One region of the Pseudomonas sp. CFBP 5748 genome, then DNA from elsewhere that is predicted to be linked to it. Evidence: riboswitches for the same ligand, from Rfam matches in the RefSeq annotation. Region 1 holds a riboswitch; the other holds the start of a gene.
What was found. Region 1 has a riboswitch for cobalamin ahead of ACWNZ1_RS03590 (CbtB domain-containing protein). Riboswitches for the same ligand answer to the same signal wherever they lie in the genome.

Region 1 (7,264 bases):
TGCTGGAGAAGATAAAGGCGAGCGCTGCGATCGGACATAGGACTACCTGGAAAAAAAGACCATTACGAAGGCCGGGATGATAGCAAACCTGTGCAGGATTTGATCATGGTGGGCTTTTGCATGAATATCGCTCATGTTTGCAAGGCGATGCTGGCCCGGTAGAATCGCCGGATTATCTCTTAGGGACCCGAGACATGCCGTATCGCGTTTTCTTCGGCAGTCTGTTGCTGCTGTTGTCTTTTACCGCAGTGGCAAAGGATTCCGCTCCAGCGCTTTCCTACACCCGTGACATCCAGCCGATCTTCACGCAAAAGTGCGTGGCTTGCCATGCGTGCTACGACTCCGCCTGCCAGTTGAACCTGGGCAGTGGCGAAGGCGCGGCCCGCGGCGCGACCAAGCTATCGGTATACGACGGCGAGCGCCGCCAGGCCGCCGACCCGACCCGTTTGTTCTATGACGCCTCTGGCCCGCAGGCCTGGCAGCGCAAGGGTTTCTATTCGGTGCTCGACGCCCAGGGCAGCCAGGCCGCGCTAATGGCACGGATGCTGGAACTGGGGCATCGCACGCCGTTGCAGCCTAACGCCAAGCTGCCGGAGGAAATCGTGCTGGGCCTGAACCGTGAGAACAGTTGCGCGATGCCCGGGCAATTCGACGAATACGCCGCCGCGCACCCCAAGGAAGGTATGCCCCTGGCCGTTACCGGCCTGACCGACCAGCAATACCAGACGTTGCAGCGCTGGCTGGCGGCTGGCGCACCCATCGATCAGCAGGCCCTGGCGCCGAGTGCCGCCGAAGCCTTGCAGGTGGTGCAGTGGGAGAATCTGCTTAATGCCCCAGGTGCCCGGGAAAGCCTGGTGGGCCGCTGGTTGTTTGAGCACTGGTTTCTGGCACACATCTATTTCAAGGATGGCGAGCCGGGGCATTTCTTCCAGTGGGTGCGTTCGCGCACGCCCACCGGTCAGCCCATCGACCTGATCAACACCCGTCGCCCGAACGACGACCCTGGCACCCGGGTGTATTACCGGCTCTGGCCGGTGCAAGGGGTGATCGTGCACAAGACCCACATCACCTATGGCTTGAGCGCGGCGAAAATGGCGCGGATCAAGAGTCTGTTCTACAGCGGCAAATGGCAGGTCACGGCATTGCCGGGCTATGGCCCGGAACGCCGGGCCAACCCGTTTTCCACCTTCGAAGCGATCCCGGCCCAGGCCCGCTATCAGTTCATGCTTGATAACGCCGAGTACTTCGTGCGCACGTTCATCCGCGGCCCGGTGTGCCGGGGCCAGATCGCCACCGACGTGATCCGCGATAATTTCTGGGCGCTGTTCCAGGCCCCCGAACATGACCTGTACATCACTGACCCGAACTACCGCGGCCAGGCCACGCCGTTGCTGGCGATGCCGGGGCAGAACGACGATGTGGGCAGTGTCCTCAGTCTCTGGCTCGACTACCGGGACAAACGTAACGAATACGAAGCCTTGCGCCGCGACAATTACGCCGAGGTACCCGCGCCGAGCTGGTCGACGCTGTGGGCCGGCAACGACAATGCGTTGCTGAGTATTTTTCGCAACTTCGACAGTGCTTCGGTCACCAAGGGCTTGATCGGCGAAGTGCCGCAGACGATGTGGTTGTTCGACTTTCCGTTGCTGGAGCGCACCTATTACCAGTTGGCGGTGAATTTCGACGTGTTCGGCAACGTCTCCCATCAGGCCCAGACCCGGCTGTACTTCGACTTGATACGCAATGGCGCGGAGCAGAATTTCCTGCGCCTGATGCCGGCTGACTCCCGGGAAGGTTATCTCGACGATTGGTATCAGGCCGGTGGCAAATTCAAGATGTGGCTCGATTACGAGGCCATCGACGATGACAAGCCGACCGCGCTCAAGCTGGACGAACACGACCCCAAGCGCGATTTCGCCCAGCAATTGCTGGCCCGTTATGGCGAACTGAACGCGCGCCCCGATCCAATCAACCGCTGTGAAGGGGCTTACTGTTCACGGCCCAATATCGACCCGACCTTGCAGAACGCCGAACAGGCTCTCAGTCGGCTGGTGTCGCGCCCGGCGGCGGGGCTCAGCGTGATCAATCAGTTGCCCGAAGCGACCATGCTGCGAATCGAAACCGCCAGCGGTCAGCGTGAGGTCTACAGCCTGCTGCGCAACCGGGCCCACAGTAACGTGGCGTTTCTGTTGGGGGAGGAACTGCGCTGCCAGCCGGGGCTCGATACGTTGACGGTGTACCCGGGCTTGCTCAGTAGCTACCCTAACTTCATCTTCAACATCCCGGTCGAGCAAGTGCCAGCGTTTGTCGATGCAATGGAGCGTGCCTCGGATGCCCAGGCTTTCGAGCGGATCGTCGAGCGCTGGGGGATTCGTCGCAGCCACCCGCAGTTCTGGGAATACTTCCACGACTTGAGCCAGTACATCCGCGAGACGGAGCCCCTGGAGGCCGGTGTGCTGGACATGAATCGCTACCAGAACCTCTGATCGACATGCCCGGCGGTGAGGAGCCCACCGCCGGTTGCTTTCCCGACAAAAATACTGGGACTTTGTCCGGCGCGATGATTGGCGTAAACTGCCGGCAAGCCTGCGAGGAGTTCCCATGACCGCTATTACGATTACCGACGCCGCCCACGATTACCTGGCTGATCTGCTGTCCAAGCAGAACACCCCGGGTATCGGGATCCGCGTCTTCATCACCCAGCCCGGCACCCAGTACGCTGAGACGTGCATTGCCTACTGCAAGCCGGGGGAAGAAAAACCCGAAGACACCGCGCTGGGGCTCAAGAGCTTCACCGCCTACATCGACTCGTTCAGCGAAGCGTTCCTGGACGATGCGGTGGTCGACTACGCCACCGACCGCATGGGCGGCCAACTGACTATCAAGGCGCCGAACGCCAAGGTACCGATGGTCAACGCCGACAGCCCGGTCAACGAGCGCATCAATTACTACCTGCAAACCGAAATCAACCCGGGGCTGGCCAGCCACGGCGGCCAGGTTTCGCTGATCGACGTAGTGGAAGACGGCATCGCCGTGCTCCAGTTCGGCGGCGGCTGCCAGGGCTGCGGCCAGGCTGACGTGACCCTTAGGGAAGGCATCGAGCGCACCTTGCTCGAACGCATTCCGGAGCTCAAGGGCGTGCGCGACGTGACCGACCACACGCAGAAAGAAAACGCCTACTACTGATAGGTGTTCGCTGCGGATATAAGAAACGGTGCCCGTGAGCACCGTTTTTTTATGGGCGCAGATCCGACCGCCGCCAATCCCTGTGGGAGCGAGCTTGCTCGCGAAGGCGTCGGCACATTCAACATCACCGCTGGCTGATCCACCGCTATCGCGAGCAAGCTCGCTCCCACAGGGGATCCCGGTTGGCTCTCGCTGATTGAGTCAGGGCCTGTAGAGATGCGCATGCCCGGCGCGATACAGCGACGATTCGCTGAACACATCATTACCCAGCACACGCCCCACCAGAATCAGCGCCGTTCGGCGAAAGCCCTTGGCCTGTACCTTGGCGGCGATATCGGCCAGGGTGCCCACGACCCAATCCTGATCCGGCCAGGTGGCCCGGTGAATCACGGCGATCGGGCAATCCGCGCCGTAATGGGGCAGCAGTTCGCTGATGATTTTCTCCAGATGATTGACCCCCAGGTGAATCGCCATGGTCGCCCCGTGCTGTGCCAGGCTGCTCAGTTCCTCACCCGCAGGTATCGCGGTTTTGTCTGCGTAACGGGTGAGAATCACGCTTTGGGACACGTCCGGCAAGGTTAGTTCCGCACCCAGCAGGGCGGCGCAGGCTGAGGTTGCGGTCACGCCCGGAATGATCTCGAACGGGATCTCCAATTCCCGCAGGCAACGAATCTGCTCGCCGATGGCGCCGTACAGGCTTGGGTCGCCGGAGTGTACCCGGGCCACGTCCTGGCCTTTGTGGTGTGCGGTTTTGATCAGCTCGATGATTTGTTCCAGGTGCAGCTCGGCGCTGTTGATCACCTGTTCGGCGTGATGGCCCTCAAGCACGGCCGTCGGCACCAGGGAGCCGGCGTAGATGATCACCGCGCAACTGCGGATCAGCCGCTGGCCTTTGACGGTGATGAGTTCCGGGTCGCCGGGGCCGGCGCCGATGAAGTAAACGGTCATGACCGGCTCCTGTGAAAGATGGGTGAGCGTCGCCCAGATGAAGATCGCTCATGATCCTGAGTGCGGATTATCGGGATTTACAAGGCGAGCGCCAATGCCAAGGTGCTCATGGGACCGCTCAGGCGAGGAATCAGCAGCGTTGCAGGCGTCGTGCCCAGCTTGTCGGCCAGGGCCAGGGCGGCACTTTCGGCGACGCCGTAGCAACCCGTGCGTTCGAAAGCGATCTCGGAGCGGTGACTGAGCCGCTCCCGATAATCGGCCAACTGCTCGGCGCTGAAGCAAGTCAGCGGCAGCGCCAGTTGTTCGGCCAGTTCCAGCAGGCCCGGTTCGTCACGCTTGAGGTCGATACTGGCCAGGGCCCGCACCTGATCAAGCGCAATGCCGTGGGCCAGCAACGCCTGATCGAGCAATGCCCGTAACGTGCTGGCCAGGCAGCCGCGCTGGCAGCCGAGGCCGACCACCAGGATCGGCCCGCTGTTCATGCGTCGTGCTGGGCTTGACCGTCACGGCGAAACAGCCAGGCGCTGATCAGGCCGAGGGCCAGCCAGAACGCGACGTTGGTCACTTGCGAGGCGATCTTGAATTGGCTTTCCAGCGCTTCGGGCGCCAGCATCGAGTGAACTTCCGGCTGCGGTGCGCCGATGACATGAGGCACCAGCAACGTCGCCACGCCCAGCAGCTTGAGCAGCCAATGTCTGCCGAAGGCGATCAGGGCGATGCCCACCGCCGTGGACGCTGCGGTGCCAATCCACCACATCTGCCGCTGGGCCAGGTCGGCTGCTGCGGTGCCGGGCAGTTCCGGTGGCAGGCCGAGGGTCGGCGCCAGGACGAAAGTGGCATAACCGGCCAGGCCCCAAAGCAGGCCCTGGGAGGTGCGAGTCGGTGCGCGCAAGGTGTACAGGCCCGCCAGCATCAGGGCGAAACCCACCGCCACCACCAGGTTACCGCCGGTGGTAGACAGCACGCGCTGCCAGCCATCTTCCGGTTCCCAGGCCTCGGCATCATGGGTGTGAGCGGCTCCATTGGCGTGCTCATGAACCTCGGCGGCCGGGGCTTTCTCATAGGTTTCGGCTTGCAGAATCAGCGGCGACACCCAGAAACTTTGCAGGAGGGTCAGCAGCAGGGCGGCCAGCAAGCCGCTGAAACCGGCGGTCTGCGCGATACGCTTGATCATGTCGTCAGGTCTCAATGGCACGGGAAGGCGGCGCTGTGGCGGGTGTCGTGGGCCGCGTTGTGTACGGCTTCGATGTGGGAGAAACCGGCGAAATAGACCAGGCCGGCGCCCAGGATCGAGGCGAAGATCGCAGCGCTCAGGCGTTGGCTCAAGGTGGTGGTGCTGCTGGCGGTGCGGGCGGTGCTGCTGATGGTCGACATGGCGCTTCCCTCTGTTCTTGTTCAGTGGGTGATTCGAGCGCAATGAAACCCCGGGCGCAAGCCCGCCAAGGTTCGAACAGCGCCCGCCCACCGCGGGTTTGTTGATGCTTGAGTCATGGGCCGGTCTCCGGGCTTGCGAGGGGCCGGGCTTGTGCCTGGCCTGCAAGCGTCACCTTCCCATGTCGACAGACACAGTGGTTCAGACGCTTCGCTCGCTTACCGTTGCGGGGGCAGCACCGGACTGACGTGGCCTTGAAGTAAAGCACACGATTCACCGGTTTCCCGTTTCACCCTGTGAAGGGCACCCGTAACTAGGCGCACAGGAGAGCATGGGCGAGGGCGGGGCGTCAATTGGCATGGGGTTTCAGGCTGGCACCGGGTCGCGCCCAATCGCGAGCAAGCTCGCTCCCACAGGGAACTTGTGGTGATCGTTATTTCTATGTACGCCAGCAACCAACGTGGGAGCGAGCTTGCTCGCGATGACGGTGGCAAGGCCACCACAGAACTTACCTGCGGACATTGACCCGCCCCCACACCCTGCGTAGCCTTGCGCCTTCGAGGTTCTTCGGCACGTGTCGAAGCTAAGAAGGGAACGCGGTCCAAGCCGCGGCTGCCCCCGCAACTGTGAACGGTGCTGTTTCTGCAAGGCCACTGTGCATGCCCTTTTTCACTAGGCGCACGGGAAGGCGCAGTCATTGCCAGTCGAATGACTGGCCCACCGTCAGCCAGGAGACCTGCCTCGAGACAGATTCTCACTACAACCGGGCGGGGTGATCCGGTGGCGAAATCTTCCGCGCATGCCTTGCCTGCGGTTGTCGTCCCGTTTGCCCGCCACTTTGCCAAGGGGCATCGGATGAAAACACTGGCCAAACTTCCCGTCACCATCGTCACCGGTTTCCTCGGCTCGGGTAAAACCACCTTGCTGCGGCACATGCTCGACAACGCCCAGGGCCGCCGCATCGCGGTGATCGTCAACGAGTTCGGCGAGCTGGGCATCGACGGCGAGATCCTCAAGCAGTGCTCCATCGGTTGCACCGAAGAAGAAGCCAACGGCCGCGTCTACGAACTGGCCAACGGTTGCCTGTGCTGCACGGTGCAGGAAGAGTTCTTCCCGGTGATGCGCGAGCTGGTGGCCCGACGTGGCGACCTCGACCACATCCTCATCGAAACCTCCGGCCTGGCCTTGCCCAAGCCGCTGGTCCAGGCCTTCCAATGGCCGGAAATCCGCAGCGCATGCACTGTCGATGCGGTGATTACCGTGGTCGACAGCCCAGCCGTGGCCGCCGGCACCTTCGCTGCCTTCCCTGACCAGGTCGATGCCCAGCGCAAACTCGACCCGAACCTGGACCACGAATCACCGCTGCACGAGCTGTTCGCCGATCAACTGGCCAGCGCCGACCTGGTGATCCTCAACAAAGCCGACCTGATCAGCCCGGAAGACCTGGCGAAAGTGCGCCTGGAAGTGGCCGAAGAGTTGCCGCCGGCGGTCAAGGTCATCGAAGCCAGCAGCGGTCGCCTGCCACTGGAGGTGTTGATCGGCCTGGGCGCTGGCTCCGAAGAACACATCGACGGCCGCCACAGTCATCACGATCATCACCATGACGGTGATGAAGACGACCACGATCACGACGCTTTCGATTCGATTTCCATCGAGTTGCCCCAGGCCGACGAGAGCCTGCTGCTGGACGCGCTGACGCAATTGGTGGTCCAGCACGGCGTGCTGCGGGTCAAGGGTTTCGCGGCGATCCCGAACAAG
Region 2 (7,264 bases), on a different contig from region 1:
CATCATCGGTTTCCGGCAGGCGCGCCCAGGCTCGCAGGGGAATCGCCGGGACGTCGAATGGCCAAGGCGCCAGGCCGCTGGACAAGTCGAGCCAGTCGGCCTCGGCAATCCCGTATTGCCGGGCCGCGTTGCGCAGGCGTCCACCGTGCTCAAGCATAAAACTCAGCTCCCAGGCAGAGAATCAGCAACCACAACCATACCCCGCGCTGGACCAATTGCCAGCCGCGATCAATGGAATCGGCACTCGCCGGCACGCCCTCGCCCAGCGGTGGACGTTGGTGCAGTTCGCCGTGATACACCGCCGCGCCGCCCAGCTCGACGCCCAATGCGCCAGCACCGGCGGCCATCACCGGCCCGGCATTGGGGCTGTCCCAGGTCGGGCCCTGGCTGCGCCAGCATTTGAGCGCCAGGCGAGTTTGGCCGAGCACGGCGTAGGTCAACGCCACCAGGCGCGCCGGAATGTAGTTGAGCACGTCGTCGATTTTCGCCGCAGCCCAGCCGAAACGCTCGAAGCGTTCGTTGCGATAGCCCCACATGGCGTCGAGGGTATTGCTCAGCCGGTAGAGCACCACGCCGGGCGCACCGGCCACGGCGAACCAGAACAGCGCGGCAAACACCGCGTCGCTGCCGTTTTCCAGCACTGACTCGGTGGCGGCGCGGGCCACGGCGGTTTCATCCAGTTCAGCGGTTTCGCGGCTGACCAGATAGCCAACACGCTTGCGCGCCTCGTCCAGATCGCCGCCGCGCAACGCCCGGGCCACCGGCTCGACATGTTCACCGAGGCTGCGCAGGCCTAGGGCGCAATACAACGCGAGGATTTCCACCAGCCAGCCCACCATCGGTGCCCAGGACAGGGCTGTGACCAGCAAGGTCAACGGCACCACAGCGATGATCCACGCCGTCACCCCGTGGCTGCGCCAGCCACGGCCGCCGGAATTGAAGCGTTGTTCGATACGGTCGGCAAAGCCGCCGAATGCCACCAGCGGATGCCAGCGCCGGGGCTCGCCCAACAGCGCATCCAGCGCCACCGCGGCGGCACTGAGCAACGCCACACTCATGGGCTCACTCCCCAATGGTTTTCATACAGCAGTTCATTCAGCGAACGCGGTTGCGCCCAGCCTTCCAGGGCGAGCATCGGCGCCGGGTAAAAAGCCTCGACCGGGCCCAGGCAGAGAATCGCCAGTGGCTTGGCACCGTCGGGCAGGCCCAGCAAGTCGGCCAAAGCCTGGGGTTCGAACAACGACACCCAACCCATCCCCAACCCTTCGGCGCGGGAAGCCAGCCAGAGGTTCTGGATCGCGCAGGACAGCGAAGCCAGGTCCATTTCCGGCAAGGTCCGGCGACCGAAGATGTGCCGCTCGCGATCCTCCATCAATGCCGCCACCAGCACCTCGGCGCAGTCGTTGATGCCTTCGACCTTGAGCTTCATGAATTCATCGCTGCGCTCGCCCAGGGCCTCGGCGGTGCGGATGCGCTCCTGCTCCACCAGTTGGCGGATCTGCCCGCGCAAGGCGCGGTCGCTGATGCGGATGAACCGCCAGGGTTGCATCAGGCCGACGCTGGGGGCCTGGTGCGCGGCTTCCAGCAGACGGCGCAGCAAGGCCGGTTCGACCGTGCCGCCAGTGAAGTGGCGCATGTCACGGCGTTCGGCGATGGCGCGATAAATGGCGTCGCGTTCGGCCTGGGAGAAAGCGGTGTCTGTCATGGCCTCTTCGCGAGCAAGCTCGCTCCCACACTGGCTGGCGCTGCACTTGAGATCACACAATCCCCTGTGGGAGCGGGCTTGCTCGCGAAGGCGGCCTCAAGGTCAGGTGCAAACAGCCCGGCAATCGCCCGCGGATTCGACGGAAAATAGAAATGCACATAAGAAGCCGTCATCCGCCCCTGCCGGAACACCGCCTCCGCCCCTCGCCCGCCATTGGGGCTATGCCCACGGGCTATCGGTTCAAGTTCAGTGCTAGTCAGGGAATGATGATAGGTATGCCCACGCAAGGCACCTTCCGGCAACTCCACCGCTTGCAACGCCAGGGCCGCCAGACGCTTTTGCATCTGCGCATCACCAGCGAGCAAACCCAACAGTTCGGCGCGGGTGCCGTCGACGTCAGTCAATGAATCGAGCAGATACAGCATGCCACCGCATTCGGCGAGCAACGGCTTGCCGGCAGCATGGTGAGCCCGGATTGCCGCCAGCATCGGCGCGTTCCGGGCCAACGCAACGTGGTGCAATTCCGGATAACCGCCGGGTAGATAGAGGCTGTCCGCCTCGGGCAGTTGGGTGTCATGGATCGGCGAAAAGAAGCTCAATTGCGCGCCCATGGCCCGCAGCAGATCGAGGCTCGCGCCGTAGGTGAAGGCAAACGCTTCGTCCCGGGCCACGGCGATACGCACACCGTCGAGCCACGGCTGCGGGGTAATCAGCTCAGGCGCGGCGAACGCCACCGCCGGCGGCAGCGCCACTTCACAACTGCCGGCCAAGGCCTCGGCTGCCGCGTCGAGGCGCAGGTCGAGGTCATTCAATTCGCTGGCCTGGACCAACCCTAGATGACGGCTGGGTAATTCGATACCGGTTTCCCGGGACAGCGCGCCGTACCAACGCAGACCTTCGGTCAGGCTGCCTTCAAGCAATTGCGCGTGGCGCAAGGTGCCGACGCGGTTGGCCAAGACCCCGGCAAACGGCAAGTCCGGCTGATAACGCGCCAGGCCCAAGGCCAGGGCGCCGAAGGTCTGGGCCATGGCCGTGCCGTCGATCACCGCCAGCACCGGCACGCCAAAATGCCGCGCCAGATCGGCGCTGGACGGCGTGCCGTCGAACAACCCCATCACCCCTTCAATCAGGATAAGGTCCGCCTCGGCGGCGGCTTCCCACAACAGCCGGCGGCTTTCCTGCTCGCCGACCATCCACATGTCCAATTGATAGACCGGCGCACCGCTGGCCCGTTCGAGGATCATCGGGTCGAGGAAGTCCGGACCGCATTTGAAGACGCGCACCTTGCGTCCCTGGTTGCGATGCAAGCGCGCCAGGGCGGCGGTGACGGTGGTCTTGCCCTGCCCCGAGGCCGGGGCGGCGATCAGCACCGCCGGGCAGTGGCGAGCATCACTCACAGTTCGACGCCTTTCTGCGCCTTGATGCCGGCCTGGAACGCGTGCTTGATCATGCCCATTTCAGTGACGGTATCGGCCAGCTCGATCATCTCCGGCTTGGCGCCACGCCCGGTCACCACCACATGCTGCATCGGTGGACGGGCTTGCAGATCGCTCAACACCTGATCGAGGTCGAGGTAGCCGTGCTTGAGGGCGATGTTCAGTTCATCGAGCACCACCAGGCCAATGGACGGATCGCTGAGCAATTGCCGCGATACAGCCCAGGCGGCTTCGGCGGCGGCGATGTCGCGCTGGCGATCCTGGGTTTCCCAAGTGAAGCCTTCGCCCATGACGTGAAAGCGCACCTGCTCCGGGAAGCGGCGGAAAAACAGCTCCTCACCGGTGCTGCTGCGGCCCTTGATGAACTGCACCACGCCGCATTGCATGCCGTGACCCATGGACCGCGCCAGCATGCCGAACGCCGAGCTGCTCTTGCCCTTGCCGTTGCCGGTCAGCACCAGCAGCAGGCCGCATTCGTTCGGCGAGTTGGCGATGCGCTCGTCGATCACGGCTTTTTTGCGCAGCATGCGCGCCAGGTGGCGTTCGTCGCGATCAGATGCATTGCTGGTAGGGGAGTCGGTCATGGGGAAGCCTCCGTTGGGGACTGGATAACGGCGGGCGGGCACAAGAAAAGACGGCAACAAGCCTGGCATCGCCCACCGTGATGCCGTTGGATGAATCAGGCCGGTCTCCGGGCTCATGAGCGGCGCAATGCCGGTCTGTGCGCCTTCCCATGTCTGCGACACAGTGGCTTAAGCACAGCGTTGACTCATTTACCGTTGCGGGGGCAGCGCCGGGTTCGTGTGCACTCACCGGCTTCCCTGTTTCACTCTGTCGATCGCAATCACAGAGCACCTGAAACAAGCGGCGAAGGTTAGAGGGTTGGGGGTGGAGCGTCAATTAAAGCCGCCTGTCGGGGCAAGCATTGGCCCCATCAATAAAGTGACGCCAATCTTGTGTGATCCTGCAGCAAGTGATATCAAAGCGACACTACGACCCGATATCACAAAAACAAGAGGGCAAAGCATGCAAGGGATGATCATCAGCAATCCAAAACTGGAATTCCTGCGCCCGGTGCTGGAACGTTGGTTTGACTGCATCGATCGCTACAATGCCGTGCGCGGTGATAACGACACGCCTTACTGGTTCGATGAAAAAGCCAACCTCGGCTTGCTGTCGGCTGCCGCCTGGATGGCCGAGATGGTCACACTGCAAAGCACCCCGACCCGCAAGCAGAATGAAGAAGGCGAACGCAACGTCAGCGCCGATTTGTTCATCGCCAGCACCGACGAACGCGCCTTCATCCAGGCCACCCAACGCTGGCCCAAGGTCAACAACCTGAACCTGACCCAACCCCTGTCGGAGGCCGCCAGCGATGCCAAACGCCTCAGCTATTCCAGTGACCTGAAGCTGGGCTGCCTGTTCGTCGCCCCGCAAAAAGCCCAGCAGAGTGCCACGCCCGAAGAATTGCAGGACATGATCGACGACTTGCAGAAGGAGAACACCTGCGCCGTGGCCTGGTATTTCCCTTACGCCTACCGCAAGTTGCGCAACGAGGCCGGTCACTACCATCCTGGCATTGCGGTGCTGTTCAAACAGGCCCACGGCTGACTCAATCCACGCTAGAACTGTGGGAGCTCGCTCCCACAGGTGGGCTTACCTGCTGACACGCGCCTGCAGTTGAACCATCGCCTGTCTACGCTTCTCTATGAATAACTACATGCATTCATAGGGAAGCCAGCATGCTCAAGCCACCGCACCTTCTGATCGTCGCCCTTGCCGCCGGGCTTGTCGCTTGTGGCGAGTCTTCCACCTTGCAAGTGTCCGACGGCACCGGTCCTGCGCCGAAGCTGCCCGAACCGAACAAGACCCTGGTCCCGACCGTCAACATCGCCGAAGCGATCGGCTGGCCGGAAGGTGCCAAGCCCACCCCAGCCGAGGGCCTGCAAGTGGGCGCCTTCGCCGAAGGCCTGGACCATCCACGCTGGCTCTACGTTCTGCCCAACGGCGATGTGCTGGTGGCCGAAACCAACGCCCCGCCCAAGCCGGATGATGCCAAGGGCATCCGTGGCTGGGTGATGAAGAAAGTCATGGGCCGCGCCGGTGCCGGCGTGCCCAGCCCCAACCGCATCACGCTGCTGCGCGACACCAATCACGACGGCGTCGCTGAAACCCGAACGGTGTTCCTGGAGAACCTCAACTCGCCGTTTGGCATGACCCTCGTGGGCAATGACCTGTACGTGGCCGACACCGACCGGCTGATCCGCTTCCCTTACAAGGAGGGGGACACGCAAATCAAGGCGCAACCGACCAAGGTCGTCGATTTGCCGGGCGGCACGCTGAACCATCACTGGACCAAAAACGTCATCGCCAGCCGCGACGGCAGCAAGCTGTACGTCACCACCGGCTCCAACAGCAACGTCGCGGAAAATGGCATGGAGGCTGAAGAAGGCCGCGCCGCCATCTGGGAAGTGGACCGCGCCAGCGGTCATCACCGCATCTTCGCCTCGGGCCTGCGCAACCCCAACGGCCTGGCCTGGGAGCCCCGCAGTGGGGCGCTGTGGACGGCAGTGAACGAGCGGGACGAGCTCGGCAGCGACCTGGTGCCGGACTACATCACGTCGGTCAAGGACGGCGCGTTCTATGGCTGGCCCTACAGCTATTACGGGCAGCATGTCGATGTCCGCGTCGAACCGCAGAACCCGGCGCTGGTGGCCAAGGCCATCGCCCCGGACTACGCCGTCGGCCCCCACACCGCCTCACTGGGCCTGACTTTCGCCGAAGGCAGCGCCTTACCCGCGCCGTTTACCGAAGGCGCGTTCATCGGGCAGCACGGCTCATGGAACCGCAAGCCCCACAGTGGTTATAAAGTGATTTTCGTACCGTTCAACGGCGGCAAACCGGTGGGCCAGCCCGTGGATGTATTGACCGGGTTCCTGAACGCCGACGAAAAAGCCCAGGGCCGGCCGGTAGGCGTGGTGATCGATAAACAGGGCGGGTTGTTGGTGGCCGATGATGTGGGGAACAAGATTTGGCGGGTGTCGACTAAATGACCTACCGAAAAAGCTGAGCAGACACTGAAACTTGTGGCGAGGGAGCTTGCTCCCTCGCCACAAGGGTTTTCTAGCGGCGCATATATTTAATGGTCAGGGATTACGCGCCAGATGCTCCGGCTGCAACACCCGCTTGGCGCTCAGATAGGCTTTCTGCCAATAGGCCTTGGACAGGCTGTCGAGCTTGACCGTACCGCCGGTGGCCGGCGCATGGACAAAGCGGCCCTCCCCGACATAGATCCCGGCATGACTGACCTGGGAGCCGCCGTTGGTGGCGAAGAAGATCAGATCACCCGTTTGCAAGGCCTCCTTGCCAACGCTCGGGGCGCGCATGCCGATCATTTCGCGGGTGGAACGCGGCAAGGAAATGCCGGCGGCGTCACGGTAGACGTAGCCAATCAGGCCACTGCAATCAAAACCCGAGTCCGGTGTATTTCCGCCCCAGCGATACGGCGTGCCCACCAACCCCAAGGCACGGAAGAGCACATCTTCGGCGGCCGGGGAAAAGGCTTGCGAGGGCGCAAAGACTACCGGAGCCCGTACCGGCGCGGGTGGCGGTGGTGTACGGCTGGCACAGGCGCTGAGCAGCGCGGCGAGACAGATGAGAGCGAGGCGGGCCGACGTCGACATATGCAGAACAATCCTGATCTGGATGCGGCTTTTCTGCCGTGGGCATGAAAACAAATCCGCCTGCGTAGTACGCAGGCGGATTGCCATCAATCAATGATCAAGGATTCTAGCGACTATGCGGCAAACTTCAAGTAAGACTTTAAGTTTGCCTTACAAACTGTGTGCTTACTTGCGAGCAGTGATCACAGTCGGTGCCATGGCGAGGGCACGCTTGGCTTCGATGAAGGTCTTGTTCCAGTAGCTGTCGCCCAGGCTGTCGATGCGCACGCCACCGCTGCGGCGGCTGCTGGAATGGATGAACTGGTTGTCACCCAGGTAGATCCCGGCGTGACTGACGCGACCACGACGACCGTTGGTGCTGAAGAACAGCAGGTCACCGGGCTCCAGTTGATTGCGAGCTACCAACGGGGCGTTCACGTTGATCATTTCGCGAGTGGAGC

Region 2: linked by a shared signal. The riboswitch ahead of cobO (cob(I)yrinic acid a,c-diamide adenosyltransferase) and the one ahead of ACWNZ1_RS03590 (CbtB domain-containing protein) in region 1 are both predicted to bind cobalamin.

The regions. Positions count from the first base shown of each region.
Region 1 is NZ_JBSPTN010000001.1:779,922-787,185, forward strand. Features, by position in the region: gene metH (methionine synthase) at 1-38, opposite strand, end outside; gene ACWNZ1_RS03565 (fatty acid cis/trans isomerase) at 195-2,486, shown strand; gene nfuA (Fe-S biogenesis protein NfuA) at 2,602-3,186, shown strand; gene cobM (precorrin-4 C(11)-methyltransferase) at 3,388-4,134, opposite strand; gene ACWNZ1_RS03580 (cobalamin biosynthesis protein) at 4,212-4,616, opposite strand; gene ACWNZ1_RS03585 (CbtA family protein) at 4,613-5,308, opposite strand; gene ACWNZ1_RS03590 (CbtB domain-containing protein) at 5,320-5,508, opposite strand; cobalamin riboswitch at 5,610-5,832, opposite strand; cobalamin riboswitch at 6,050-6,264, shown strand; gene cobW (cobalamin biosynthesis protein CobW) at 6,362-7,264, shown strand, end outside.
Region 2 is NZ_JBSPTN010000006.1:420,720-427,983, reverse strand. Features, by position in the region: gene cobD (threonine-phosphate decarboxylase CobD) at 1-157, opposite strand, end outside; gene cbiB (adenosylcobinamide-phosphate synthase CbiB) at 150-1,058, opposite strand; gene bluB (5,6-dimethylbenzimidazole synthase) at 1,055-1,705, opposite strand; gene ACWNZ1_RS16955 (cobyrinate a,c-diamide synthase) at 1,702-3,102, opposite strand; gene cobO (cob(I)yrinic acid a,c-diamide adenosyltransferase) at 3,099-3,725, opposite strand; cobalamin riboswitch at 3,807-4,015, opposite strand; gene ACWNZ1_RS16945 (hypothetical protein) at 4,168-4,752, shown strand; gene ACWNZ1_RS16940 (PQQ-dependent sugar dehydrogenase) at 4,884-6,194, shown strand; gene ACWNZ1_RS16935 (C40 family peptidase) at 6,288-6,824, opposite strand; gene ACWNZ1_RS16930 (C40 family peptidase) at 6,990-7,264, opposite strand, start outside.